Regions from separate parts of the Mitsuokella sp. AF21-1AC genome, predicted to be linked through region 1. Evidence: riboswitches for the same ligand, from Rfam matches in the RefSeq annotation. Region 1 holds a riboswitch; the other holds the start of a gene.
What was found. A riboswitch is a leader RNA that binds a small molecule or an ion and turns the genes downstream of it on or off. The one in region 1 is predicted to bind thiamine pyrophosphate.
Positions count from the first base shown of each region.

Region 1 (7,207 bases):
TCTTTCTGCGTGTTTAAAATCGTGTTCGCGAGCATCTCGCTGGAGTTCTCAAGCGATGCGACGATCGGGCTGCCGGCCATCATGGCGCTGGCATAGCCGCGCTCGCCGTGCTCGACGACATCGAGGCCTGCAATCTCCTCCGTCTCGTCGGCGCGGACCTTCATGAAGGCGCTGACGATCTTGAAGAGGATGAAGGTACCGACGATGGCCAGCGCATAAGCGACGATGACCGAGACGACCTGCGCGAAGAGCAGATGCGAATCGCCGTAGAAGAGACCGTCGGCACCAGCCGGGTTGACTTCCGTCGTGGCCCAGAGGCCTGTGGCAATCGAGCCCCAGGTACCGCCGATGCCATGGACACCGAAGGCGTCGAGGGAATCATCGTAACCGAGCTTCTCCTTGAGGACGGCGACGGCGAGGTAGCAGACGATGCCGCCGATGAGGCCGATGCAGACAGCAGGCATGGGCTTTACGAAGCCGGCAGCCGGCGTGATGGCGACGAGGCCGGCGATGCAGCCGGATGCGGCGCCGAGGATGGTCGGCTTGCCGTTGCGGATCCACTCAACGAGGACCCAGGAAACCGTGGCGGCAGCGGCGGCAGCCTGCGTCGTGACGAACGCGTTGGCTGCAAGGCCGTTGGCACCAAGGGCCGAGCCGGCGTTGAACCCGAACCAGCCGAACCAGAGGAGCGCTGCGCCGAGGACCGTCATCGGCAGGTTGTGCGGCAGCATGGCGAACTGGCCATAGCCGCGGCGTGCACCGAGCAGGATGCAGATGGTTAGGCCGGAAACACCGGAAAGGATGTGGATGACGAGGCCGCCGGCGAAGTCAAGGGCGCCGAGCTGAGCGAGGAAGCCGCCGCCCCATACCCAGTGAGCCATCGGGTTGTAGATGAGGATGGCCCAGAGCAGGATGAGGACAGCAAAGGCGGCGAAGCGCATGCGTTCGGCAAATGCACCCGTGATGAGGGCCGGCGTGATGACGGCGAACATGCACTGGAAGGCGACGAATGCGAGTTCCGGAATCGTGCCGTTCTCCAGCACATTGAGGCCGACGCCCGCAAGGCCAATCTTGTCGAGGCTGCCGATGAAGCCGCCGATATCCGTGCCAAACGTCATGGCATAGCCGAGGATGATCCATTCAACGGAAATCATCGCTACGATGAAGAAGCTCTGCATAATCGTGGTCAGGACGTTTTTGCTGCGGACCATGCCGCCGTAGAAGAAAGCCAGACCAGGTGTCATGATGAAGACCAGGGCCGCACTGATGAGGACCCAGGCCGTATCGCCCGTATCAATCATGTGAATCATTTCCTTTCTTGGTCCGAAGACGAATTTGGGATAATTGCTTTGCATAGCCGCAGGAAGGGGAGTGAAACGAAAAAGACGCCCAGCCGCCCCGCTCCCGCGAGAATCTCGCGGCAGGGAACCACTGGACGCCATTGTCCATTTCTGAGTTGATGATGTTAGGAATGTTGCGGATATGCAGTCAGCCTGAAGAACAGAAAAAGCCCCGCAGAACCTGGTACCTAGGTTTCTCGCGGGGCTCCATTGCCTCTTGTTCTCTTGCTGATGTGTCTATTATAGCTTCCGGCCCTGCCGGCGTCAACCCCTCTTTTTATGTATACAGTATTACACATGCGCAGGGTGCATCAGAGCCAGAGGCTCCCCTGCATCAGGCTGCCCATCGCACAGGCTCCTTGGGCCCCGGCTGCGCGCACGAGCGGCACGCGCGCGGGCGTCAGGCCGCCAATGGCGTAGACGGGAAGCGGCACGGCGGCGGTGACCGCCTGCAGGAAGTCCAGCCCGCGCGGCGGCAGGCCCGGCTTGCACGAGGTTGCAAAGATGTGGCCGGCAAAGATATACGTGCAGCCGAGGCGCACAGCTTCCTGCGCGTCCGCGACGCTGTGGCACGAGGTGCCAAGCTCCATGAAAGACGCCAGGGAGGAGCGCTCTGCCGGGACGAGGCGGCGAAGACGAGGCAACGGCAGATGCACCCCTGCGGCATGCTGGCGCCTGGCCACGTCAGGGAAGCCGTGCACGATGCCGGGGACCCCCGCCTCTTTGCAGAGATGAAGGACCTTTTGCGCGAGCGTTTCGTAGGCTTCTTCCGTTAGGTCCTTCTCGCGCAGCACAATGGCCCGCGGCTGGTGAGCAGCGATCGCGGCCAGGCGCGCGAGGAAATCCTCTTCATGGGCAAACACATGGCGATTCGTCACGCAGATGACATCAGAGATAGACATAGTCGTTGAGGACGGGCTGCAGGCCCTCGGCGGCCATATCGTGGTACATGCTGCCGAGGCTGCGGGAATCGCAGATCTCAAACTGCGCGTCGCCCTTCTCCTCCGTCTCCTTCCCCGTGTATTTCTCCTCGTGGTCGCCGATGCCCGTCGAGACGCCCGCCGAGATCTTCGTCGCCGCGATCTTCGCGATGCCGTTGCGGAAGGACGCCCTCTCGCGCGACGAGACGGTGATGCCGACATACGGCAGGAAGATGCGGTACGCGCAGATAATCTGGCAGAGCTGGCGCTCGCCGACGTCGAGCGGGTTGATCTTCTCGTTGTTGATGATGGGTCTGAGGCGCGGACACGACAGCGAGAATTCCGCCTGCGGATACTTGCGCTGCAGATGCCAGACGTGCAGTGCCGTTGCGAGCGCATCCTTGCGGAAATCCGCGAGGCCGAGGAGTGCCGAGAAGCCGACGCCGCGCATGCCGGCCATGAGCGCGCGCTCCTGCGCCTCGAAGCGGTACGGCCAGACGCGCTTGTGGCCCATAAGATGCAGCGTCTCGTATTTCTTGAGGTCATACGTCTCCTGGAAGACCGTCACGTAGTCCGCGCCGCATTCATGCAGGTACTTGTAGTCCCTGACGTTCATCGGGTAGACTTCGAGGCCGACGTTGCGGAAGTATTTGCGCGCGAGTTTGCAGGCCTCGCCGATGTAGGCGACGCTGCTCTTCGTCTTGCTCTCGCCCGTGAGCAGCAGGATCTCCTCCATGCCGCTCCTGGCGATGACCTGCATCTCATGCTCGATCTCCTCGGACGTCAGCTGCAGGCGCTGAATGTCGTTGTAGCAGTTGAAGCCGCAGTAGACGCAGTAATTCTCGCAGTAATTGGCGATGTAGAGCGGCGTGAAGAGATAGACCGTGTTGCCGAAATGGCGGCTCGTCTCGAGCCGCGCACGCCTTGCCATCTCCTCGAGCAGGGGCTGCGCGGCAGGCGACAGCAGGGCCTTGAAATCCTCGACGCTGCAGATGCGGTGGTCGAGCGCGCGACGGACGTCCTGGATCGTGTAGGCATCGGGATCGTAGGCGTTCATGGCCGCGATGACCTTCTCGCGCACATCGGAGCGGATCTCTTCCATATCCGGCAGATAGGCCATGGGGTCCGTGCGGCACGAGGGATCGTGCTCAAGGCGGTGTTTCTTGGCGAGTGCGGCCTCGCTCAGGCGGCTGGAATCCACGAGGAACTGATTCTCTTTCATAACTGCCACCTCCTCAATTGCGCAGGAAACCCGTCAGCGGGTCGGAAGCCTCGGCGCCGCGGCTCAGCACGCGCCCGAGCCCCGCAAGGTACGCCTTGCGGCCCGCCCGGATGGCGTCGCCAAAGGCTGAAGCCATGAGCGGCACATTGCCGGCCGTCGCGAGCGCCGTGTTGGCCATGATGGCCGCCGCGCCCATCTCCATGGCCTCGCATGCCTGCGACGGCGCGCCGATGCCGGCGTCGACGATGATCGGCAGGTCGATCTCATCGATGAGGATCTGGATGAATTCCTTCGTCGCGAGTCCCCGGTTCGAGCCGATGGGCGCTGCAAGCGGCATGACGGCGGCTGCACCGGCCGCTGCGAGGTCGCGCGCGGCGTTGAGGTCGGGGTACATGTAGGGCATGACGATGAAGCCTTCCTTCGCGAGGATTTCCGTGGCCTTGATTGTCTCGTTGTTGTCCGGCAGCAGATACTTGGAGTCGCGCATGATCTCGATCTTCACGAAATCGCCGCAGCCGAGCGCCCGCGCAAGGTGTGCGATGCGCACGGCCTCGTCCGCCGTACGCGCACCCGACGTGTTCGGCAGGAGCGTGATATTTTTTGGCACGTAGTCGAGGATGTTTTCCTTCTCTTTCGTGTTGGCGCGGCGCACGGCCACCGTGATGAGCTCGGCGCCGGCATACTCGACCGCCGCCTGGATGAGCTTCAGCGAGTACTTGCCCGAGCCCAGGATGAAGCGCGAGTGAAACGTGTGGCCGCCGATGACGAGTGCATCGTCTTTTGCTTCCTTATCACCGGCGCCCGAGCCGCCGCCCATGAAGCAGACGACCTCGACCTCATCCCCATCGCTGAGCACCGTCGTATCGTAGGCCTCGCGCGCGAGGATCACGCCGTTGTGCTCCACGGCCACGGCCCGCCGGTCGTAGCCGGCCTCCGCCAGATAATCCGCCACGCTCAGGCCCTCTTTTGCCTGCAGCTCGCCATTGATTCGTACCATCTTGCATCCTCCTCCGAAAATCACAGCTCCCCAACGTCCCGGCATGCTCAAAACGCCACCAGCCAAAACAAAAAGGGAGGCAACCTGACTCTGGTCGTCTCCCTGTACATGCAGAAACATCGCTCGATCGCATTTCCTGCGCATCCCTACGTTGGCATTATCCAAATCAGGTTCCCGGGTCGGAGTCACGAACTCCCTCTCAGCCTGCTTTGACGCCGCGCGCTGCGGCCGCCGGGCAAGCTCCCCGTGTCTATGGAATTGTAAAATCCTTAAAACGCTTTTTATTATAGACGAAACGATACAGAATTACAACCGTTTCCGCGAAAAAACGCCTGCTTTACACGAGATAGGGCGCAAGGACGGCCTGCCAGTCCGCGAGCGGCGTACGGCGCACCGTTTCGTGGAAGGCCTCGCCCGCCTCGCGCACGGCGAAGTAATGCGCGACGAGTGCGCAAAGTGCCGCGAAGAGCTTCGCATCTGCCACGCGGCCCGCAAGCGGCTGAGCGTAGGCCGCATCGGGGCCGAGCGAACCGCCCACCTGCACGGTGTAGACGGGCGTCACCTCGCCGTCGACCTTCGCGCGGCCGCCCGTCAGGCCGATGTCCGCGATCTGCGGCTGCGCGCACGAATGGAAGCAGCCCGTCAGATTGATGCGCACAGGCACGTCGGCCGCGGGGAACGCCGCATCGAGCGCCTGCGTCAGCTGCTGCAGGCGGTCCTTCGTCTCAATCGGCGCGAAATTGCAGTAGGCATTGCCCGTGCACGACGACGCGTAGCCCGAGAAGAGCCCCGGCTGCAGCGGATAGCGCGCAAAGAGCTCCTCGGCAAGCAATGCGTCGAGGCGCTCAGCGGGGATGTCGAGCAGGATGAGATTCTGCGAATTCGTCGTGCGCAGGCGGCCCGTGCCGTAGGTCTTCGCAAGCCCTGCAAAGGCGCGCAGGTCCGCGGCCTCGATGTGGCCCTTGGCGAGATGCACGCCGACATACGAGAGCCCCGGCTGCTTCTGTGCGTGGACGCCGTAGAAGCGGCCGTACTGCCACGGCGCCGTGACCTCCTCGCCGCCAGCTTCGAGCGTTCCCGTCTGGGCCGTGATCTTCGCGGCCACGGCGCAGATGCCAAGATCCGCGACGAGGTATTTCAAGCGGCAGTGATTGCGCTTCTCGCGATATCCTTCGTCGCGGAAGAGCGTCGCCACGGCCTTGGCGACCGGCAGCACCTCTTCGGGGCGGATGAAGAACGGCAGCTTCTGCGCGAGGTACGGCTCCGCCGAGAGGCCGCCGCCCACGTAGGCGTGAAAGCCCGTCTCGCCCGCGCGCCGGGCCGGCACGAACGCGAGGTCGTTGATGCGCGCGAAGCCGGCGTCGTGCGGATTTGCCGAGATCGACACCTTGAACTTGCGTGGCAGGTTCGAGAAGTCGCGGTTGCCGAGGAAGAAGCGGTACGTCTCCTCGACGAGCGGCGTCGTGTCGAGGAGTTCCTCGGGGTCGACGCCCATGAGCGGATTGCCGAGGATCGTGCGCGGCACATCGCCGCAGGCCTCGACGGAGCTCAGGCCGGCCTCCGCGAGGGCGCGGCGGATAACGACGGCGTCGCGCAGCGTGATGTTGTGGATCTGCACGGCCTGGCGGATCGTGATCTGCACCTCATCCCTGCCGTACGCGTGCGCGAGATCCGCGAGCACCTCGGCCTGCGCGGCTGAAAGCGTGCCCGACGGCAGCTTGACGCGCACGAGGAAATGGCCGTCGCGCGGCCGCTGCGCGTAGATGCCGGCCCATTTGAGCCGCTCGACGTCGCCGGGGTCGAGCTCCGAGAACGCTTTGCCGGAAAGCGCCTCGATCTCCCCGAAAATGTCGAGGCCGTCCTTTTCCTGTTTCCACTGCTCATTGCGGTTGCTTGTCACTGCTGTCATCTTCAATCTCTCCTGTTCATCTGGTTTTCCATGCAAAAATGGAGGTCCCGGCACACAAACGGTGCACAGGAACCTCCATTCTTTGGTCAGTTCGCTATGAATACCATTACGATACCATACGAAGGCCAAACTGTCAATCTTATTATTCCTATAATTTCGCTATGAATTTGCCGGACTGTGCCTCAGCGGCGGCCGAATGCGAAGATCTTGACGAACAGGAACGTGATGGGCACGCCGAGCACGGCCGCGATGAGGAAGCTCACGAGCGACGGCAGCCCGAGCCAGTTGTAGAAGACGAGCACGATGATGTTCTGGATGATGTAGTTCGGCACGTACGACAGGAAGAACTTGACGTAGCGCGCAAGCGTCAGACGTGTTGGGAAGACGAGCCAGCCGTTGAGGATGTAGGCATTGATGTTGCTCAGGAGGTAGCCCGCGTTGAACGCGACGTTCGCGTTGCCGAGAAGCGGCGTCAGGAGCTCCGCGAGGAAGCTGCAGAGGAACGTGTTGATGCAGCCGACGACGAGGAAGAGCAGGAACTCACGCGAGAGGAAGTGGCGCTTGAGCGTCCCGAGGTCAAACTGCATGGCCGTTCACCTGTCCCTTCGCTGCACCTGCCGGCGGGGCAAAGCCCGCGGGAGCCGCCTCCCCGCAGTCTGCCGGCTTGCCACGCTCGAGGAGATAGAGCGGACGGCGCTTCGTCTCCTCGTACGTGCGGCCGAGATACTCGCCGATGATGCCGAGGATCATGAGCTGCAGCCCGCCGAAGAACGCGACGCACGCGATGATCGTCGGCCAGCCCGCCACGGTATCCTCGCG
Region 1 is NZ_QRVW01000033.1:12,410-19,616, reverse strand. It holds gene DWX75_RS10565 (ammonium transporter) at 1-1,301, opposite strand, end outside; gene DWX75_RS10560 (thiamine phosphate synthase) at 1,652-2,242, opposite strand; gene thiH (2-iminoacetate synthase ThiH) at 2,229-3,482, opposite strand; gene DWX75_RS10550 (thiazole synthase) at 3,496-4,299, opposite strand; partial or broken gene thiS (sulfur carrier protein ThiS) at 4,300-4,479, opposite strand; TPP riboswitch at 4,606-4,736, opposite strand; gene DWX75_RS10545 (nitrite/sulfite reductase) at 4,817-6,388, opposite strand; gene DWX75_RS10540 (GtrA family protein) at 6,571-6,975, opposite strand; gene DWX75_RS10535 (glycosyltransferase family 2 protein) at 6,965-7,207, opposite strand, start outside.

Region 2 (7,207 bases), on a different contig from region 1:
GGTCGGCGCGGACCCGTCCTCACGCTTTTTCTACCTGCGGCTCAAGGGCGAGGTAGAACGCGATATGGAGGCCCTGGGCTTTTCGGCGCTCACGATCATCGAGCCGCCGTCGCTTATCCGCAAGCATGCCAAGCGGCTCATGGAGACGGTTTCCGTCAAGGCCATCCAAGGCCTGAATGCCATTGGCCTCGTGAAGAACATGGCGCCCATCTCTACGGAAGTCGTCGCTTCGTGCATGGCCAATGTCGGCGCCGAAGAGAAACAGGGTGTGCAGCGCATTACCGGGCAGGAAATCCGCTCCTTTGCCTGAGCGCGGAGAATGCTCCAACTACTTGGACAGCCTTGTTCTCGGAAATTTTGACTTTTTGGCCACTTTGTGACCGAGTAACGGAGACAAAGTGGTCTTTCTGATACAATGAAGTCAACAAAGCAAGGAACGCGACAGCGGGAGGGATTGGAATGGCAAAGGAAACAGTAGCAAAAGACGTAGTAATCATCGGTGCGGGCATGGCCGGGCTGACGGCGGCGCTCTATGCAGGTCGCTCGAATCTCAGTACGATCGTGCTCGAGAATGAGCTTGTGGGCGGGCAGATTGCCAATGCCACGGGTATTGAGAATTATCCGGGCTTCATGAGCGTCAAGGGCGGTGACCTCATGGCGACGGTACAGGCACAGGCCGAGGCCGTCGGCGTTGTGGTCGATGAATTTGACCTCGTGAAGCGCGTGAATCTCGCGTCTGTCCCCAAAATCGTCGAGACGGAAGAACATATCTACGAGGCCAAAACGGTCATCCTGGCCACGGGCATGAAGCGCCGCAAGATGCCGCTGCCGGAGGCCGCACGCTATGAGGACCGCGGCATCCATTACTGTGAGCTCTGCGATGGCCATATGTATCAGGATAAGGTAATCGTCGTGATGGGCGGCGGTAATGCAGCCGTCGATGCGGCCAACTATCTGACGCGCTATGCGAAGAAACTTTATCTCATCCACCGCTCGGAGCTCCGGGCTGATGAGGTGTCTCAGAAACGCCTCTATGCCAATCCCGCCGTCACGGTCATGCTGCAGACGGAAATCACGGCGCTTGCCGGTGAGAAACGCCTCGAGTCCATTCAGGTTCTGCACAAGGATACGGGCAAGAGCGAGGAACTGCCGGTCGATGCGATTTTTGTCAACATCGGCGTCGTGCCGAATACCGAACTCTTCCGCGGGCAGATTCGCCTGACGGAGAGCGGCCGCATCCCTGCCGGCGAGGACTGCCGCACGGAAATCCCGGGCGTCTTCGCTGCCGGCGATGTGCGCGAGAAGGAAATCCGCCAGCTCACGACGGCTGCGGCTGATGGCACGACGGCTGCCCTGCTGGCTGAGCGCTACATTCGCCAGCTTGAGGATTGAGCCGTTTCCCGTCCTTCCATGTAAAATATTTGATTTCAGATAAGGAGTGTTCTCTTATGGTAAAAGTTTATTCGATCACGACCTGCCCCTGGTGCGATAAGGTCAAGAAATATCTCAAATCCCGTCATGTGGAGTTTGAGGAGCACAACATCGAGCTCAGCGATAAGGACCGCGATGAATGCTACAAGATCTCCGGCGACCTCATCGTGCCAGTCACAACCGTCAACGGCAAGGATTTCGTCGTGAGCTTCGATAAAGCCAAGCTCGACGCTCTGCTCGGACTCTGATACCATATCCCTTCCTGTCACCGGCTGCTCGTCAGCCGGTTTTTCTGCTGCTCCAAATTTTCAGTGCAAAAGGTGTCCGGATACCGTATAATGAATAGAGAGTTATGAAAGCGAAAACATTTGCTCGATAGATGAGAGGGGCAAGACGATAGAGGTAGAAGATATGAGCAGGATTTTCAAGGGACCTGGCAGGAAGCTCCGGGACCAGGCGGCTCAGGGCATTGTCGAGTATGCGCTGATACTGGCCTTCGTGGTCGGCGTGGCCGCGGCAATCTTTGCCAACGGCGGCCTGGCGGATGCCATTGGAGAAGCATTTTTTAATGTGTCTACGACCATCAGCAATGCCATCGATGGTTCGAATGAAGCCAAGCAGAAACGCTTGCAGAAAACGTTGGACGATGCACTGCGTCAAGCTATCAAGAATGGAAGAATTGAAATTGCTGCGGGGAACTGGGTAGAGATTGATGTTCAACAAGAAGTCAATTCAGACTATGGACACAAATATGCAACAAATGGTGGTTCGAGTGGAAAACCTGGTGTAAAAATCGATGGTAAAGATTACACTAGATTTACAGGAATTTGGAATGCGACTTCGCTTAAAGAATATGAAATGAATGTCGGTCAGGAAGGCGGCTGGATTGGTGTTCGTATCGAATCGTTGGGGAATGGCTCGTATATTTCACATTATTATACGGGTCAGGAGCAATCTTCCAGTGGTGTTGGCAATAGCAACTATAAAAATACAACATATATGAACCAAACTTATGGAAAAGATGGTACGGAATATAATATTTCATGGACGACCAATAAATAATTGACTTAAGGACGAGGCAGGAAGTGCTTGCTATTTTTTCATCCTTTTGCTACAATAAACAAGAACAAACACAATATGACGATTTCACTAGGGGAGCCGCTTGCGGCTGAGAGGATTTTCCGACCCTTGGAACCTGTTGGGGTAATACCTGCGTAGGGAAGTGACAAAGCAAATTTTGCCGTCCGGTACGCCGGGCGGCTTTTATTTTTAGGAGGAATAGCCATGTCGACACAAATGCAGCAGGCCCGTGAAGGCCGCATCACCGATGCCATGAAGATCGTGGCCGAGGAAGAGAAGATTCCGGTGGAAACCATCCGCGAACGCGTGGCCAACGGCACGATTGCCATCTGCGCCAACATCAACCACAAGAACCTGCGCCCGCGCGGCGTCGGCGAGGGCCTGCGCGTCAAGGTCAACGCCAATATCGGCACGTCGAGCACCTTCCCGGACATCGAGCCGGAACTCGAGAAGCTTGACGAAGCCGTGCGCTGCGGCGCCGATGCCGTCATGGACCTCTCGACGGGCAACAACATCGACCTTTCGCGTCAGCGCATCATCGAGCATTCACCCATCATGGTCGGCACCGTGCCGCTCTATCAGGCAACGGTGCGCTCCATCCGCGAACACGGCGCCGTTGTCGAGATGACGGATGACGACATCCTCGAGACGATCGAGCAGCAGGCCAAGGACGGCGCGGACTTCATGACGCTCCACTGCGGCGTCACGCGCAGCGCCATCGAGCGCATGCGCCGCCAGGGCCGCATCATGGACATCGTGAGCCGCGGCGGTTCCTTCATCGCCGGCTGGATGCTCCACAACGAGATGGAGAACCCGCTCTACGAGCATTACGACGATATCCTCGACATCTGCGAGAAATACGATGTGACGATCAGCCTCGGCGACGGCATGCGTCCGGGCTGCACGGCTGATGCTACGGACCGCGGCCAGCTCACGGAGCTCATCACGCTTGGCGAGCTTGTCGACCGCGCCTGGAAACGCGGTGTCCAGGTCATGGTCGAAGGGCCGGGCCATGTTCCCTACGACCAGATTGAGGCGAACATGAAGCTGGAGAAACGCCTCTGCCGCCATGCGCCGTTCTATGTCCTCGGCCCCCTCGTCACGGATATTGCGCCGGGCTACGACCACATCACCGCGGCCATCGGCGGCACGCTTGCGGCCGTCTCGGGAGCGGACTTCCTCTGTTACGTGACGCCGGCGGAGCATCTGGCCCTGCCGACGATCGAGGATGTCCACACGGGCGTCATTACGAGCCGCATCGCTGCCCATGCCGCCGACCTCGTGCGCGGCGTACCGGGTGCGCGCGAATGGGACCGCGAGATGGCGAAAGCCCGCAAGGTACTCGACTGGAATCGTCAGATGGAACTCGCCATCGACCCGGACCTTGCCAAGAAGAAACGTGGTGCGCGCAACCCCGCTGATGAAGGTGCCTGCTCGATGTGCGGCGATTACTGTGCCGTGGAGATCATCAACAAGTACTTTGACAAGCCGGACTGCCCGTGCCAGGACTGAGCAAGCGGAGCTTTTCAGGAAATTCTGCAAAAAACATCGGCGGGAAGAAGGATTTTGACCGCTCTGGCTCGAAATATTCCTTGTAAAATGAAATCAAACCTAGATTGGAGGTTTTATTATGGGGAAGATACAGAAAATCCTTGTACCGGTTGATGGTTCGGTCAATGGCTGCAAAGCAGTAGATGAGGCAATCTTCTTTGCGGAGAAGTGCAAGGCAGATCTCGACTTTGTCTATGTAGCCAGCAACATCAATAAGGACATCCCGAGTCATATCGTCTTCGACCGCATCTGGGAGAAACTGCCGGATGACATCAAGGCCTCGAAGCATGTCGAGACGGGCAATATCCCGAAGGCCATCCTGCGCGTGGCAGGTGAGGAGCACAGCGATCTCATCATCATGGGCAGCCGCGGCCTGGGGCTGTTCAAAGGCGCGCTGATCGGCAGCGTCAGTCAGAAGGTCGTCGAAGAATCGCCAATCCCGGTCATGGTCATCAAATGAGTTTGTGACAGCCGGTATCCATGTATGAGGCATAGGGCTGCCGCACGAAGCATTCGTATTTCGTGCGGCAGCCTTTTTGTGCACAAAAAGGGTTCGCAGTCGCTATGTGTATATGTTTCTAGCGGTTTTTTGTAAAGGGCAGTTCTTGACAAACGGATTTTCCTATAGTATCATAAATATATTATAGTTAAACATATTTGTTTAGTATGCTTTTAATCACCGATAGAAAGAAGAGGCGATCAGAATGGCAGGCCGTAAACTGCAGCCAGGGGAAATCCCAGCGCTTGCTATGGAATACATCCTTCATGGACTCAGGAACATCTGTTACGGGGAAATCATCCTCGTGGCTCAGGATGGCGTGCTCATGCAGGTGGAGTGGAATGAGAAACGGCGCCTGGATTGCTGGCAGGATACTGGCTCAGGGACGTGTCCGTATTCGCCGGCGGCCCTGCAGGAGATTGCCGCGCGTATCCGCAAGGAATTCGGCCTGCTGCAGTACGGCAAACTCGTGCTCGTCATCCGTCACGGGCGGCTGCTGCAGATCGAACGCACGGAGAAGCAGCGCTTCACGGGCCTCGACGGCGAAGGCATCTGAGGCCGGCTGGTTTTCCAGAATAATAAAAAGGACTGCGGCATGGCAGTCCTTTTTTCGTGTGAGACGGTTCCGGTTCAGTTTTTGGTGTTGTCGTCGCCGTGCGTCTTGCTGAGCCAGCGCGACGTCTTGAGGCGTTTCTGGGTTTCCTGACGGTCCTTGTAGATATCCTCAATGACGAGTTTGCAGATGACGATGAATGGTACGGCGAGGAACATGCCGGCCGGGCCGAGCAACTCACCGCCGAGCACGATGCCGAGGATGATGGCCACAGGATGCAGGTCGAGCGATTTGCCGATGAGCGTCGGATAGACGATGTTGTGGTTGAGCTGCGTCAGAATCAGGTAGAAGCCGGCCGTCTGCACGGCAATCCAGGGATCGACCGTGGCCGTCAGCAGGACACCGAAGGCCGAAGCGACAGTCGGGCCGAGCACCGGAACGAATTCGCTGATGCCCGACACCATGGCGAAGACCGATGCATACGGCAGGTCGCGCGCGGTGTAATAAATCAGGACAATCGTGGCCGTGATGGAGCAGATGACGAGCTGACTGCAGATGTAGATGCGCAACGAGGACAGGATGCGGTTGAAGAGCGCGAGCACGCGGCTGTAATCGCGCCGTGGGAACAGGCTCGCGCAGTACGCCTTGATGTCGTCGCCGTCCTTCAGCAGGTAGAATGTCACGAAGAAGATGATGACCATGTCGATGAATTTATTGAAGATCGACAGCAGGATGGTCAGCGAGGACTTCAGAGCATCGACACTCGCCGTCTTGAGCTCCTCCCAGAGCTGGTCGAGTTCATTCGTCAGATAGGCATTATTCTGCAGGAATGGTGCTTCTTGCAGCTTCTCGGTAATCTGTGGGAAATCGGTGACGAAGCGTGTAAATGTCGGGATGAAGGTGCTCGACACCAGCACGAGCAGCCCGGCGGCCACTAGTACGAAGCCGATGAGCACGATGGCTGCCGCAAGCCCGCGGTTCAGTTTATGTTCGAGCCGGTCGACGAGCGGCGTCAGGAGAAGCTGCAGGAGCATCGAGATGAAGATGATAAAGGCGAGCTGCGGCAGAAACCAGAACGTTGACAGAAGGATCGTGAAGGTGATGCCCAGCAGGATGGAAGTTCGATAAGTCTTTAGGTGCATAGTACAGTTCCTTTTTCGAATACGGTATCAGCAGATGGATGGCGGCCGCTGTGTGGGCCGCACGATGAGTCCATCAAAATTATATCACATCGTTACCTCGGGTAAAAGCAGGGGAAATGCCGCATGGCAGAAGCGGGTGAAAAAATGGATTTATTTTTAAAAAGTGTGTTGACAATATCCGCATAGTACCGTATAATAATACCTGTCGTTAAGCGAAACGACAAACAAAATATATTCGGGGGCATAGCTCAGCTGGGAGAGCGCTTGCATGGCATGCAAGAGGTCAGGAGTTCGATCCTCCTTGTCTCCACCATTGAAAACAAAGGACTAGAAAGAATCTTAGTGATTCCGACTAGTCCTATTTTTGTATTTATGCCCACTATTATGCCGGTGAAAACAGTGTGCTCATTTATGTATAGTTTTTATTAGCCATGTTACAGAGGGCATATATTTTTTTATACACATTGATTATTAGAATAAAATATTCTATAATAAAAATAAAGCAGAAAGGAAAGGTGAAGGCCATGCATCCATTGCTGAAACGGTATATTCCACTAGCGGATATGCTGGTGGCGACGTTTGGAGAGGATTGTGAAGTTGTCCTGCACGATCTTGCCGTTCCGGAACATTCGGTGGTTTATGTAGCCAATGGTCAGGTGACCGGGCGCCGTATTGGGCAAGGCATCGAACATCTGGTGCGGGAGGTCATGCAGGCGGATGGAACGGAACAGGATTATGCGGTCAATGATTATTTCCATAAGCACGGACGCTTGATCCGTTCCTCCTCGCTGTTTATCCGCGATGAAGAAGATCGTCTGATTGGCGCGATGTGCATCAATCTGGACACGACTAAAATCCAACAGCAGATAGCATTTTTGCAATCTTTGATGCCCAAACCGACAGTACCTTCGGTCGCGCCTGATGATAAAAAAGTCAGCCGGGTCGAAGATA
Region 2 is NZ_QRVW01000036.1:288-7,494, reverse strand. It holds gene DWX75_RS10840 (NAD(P)H-binding protein) at 1-310, shown strand, start outside; gene DWX75_RS10835 (NAD(P)/FAD-dependent oxidoreductase) at 460-1,392, shown strand; gene DWX75_RS10830 (glutaredoxin domain-containing protein) at 1,449-1,679, shown strand; gene DWX75_RS10825 (Flp family type IVb pilin) at 1,843-2,493, shown strand; TPP riboswitch at 2,573-2,669, shown strand; gene thiC (phosphomethylpyrimidine synthase ThiC) at 2,716-4,023, shown strand; gene DWX75_RS10815 (universal stress protein) at 4,142-4,522, shown strand; gene DWX75_RS10810 (YezD family protein) at 4,767-5,117, shown strand; gene DWX75_RS10805 (AI-2E family transporter) at 5,192-6,256, opposite strand; tRNA gene DWX75_RS10800 (tRNA-Ala) at 6,494-6,569, shown strand; gene DWX75_RS10795 (transcriptional regulator) at 6,781-7,207, shown strand, end outside.
Region 2: linked by a shared signal. The riboswitch ahead of thiC (phosphomethylpyrimidine synthase ThiC) and the one ahead of thiS (sulfur carrier protein ThiS) in region 1 are both predicted to bind thiamine pyrophosphate.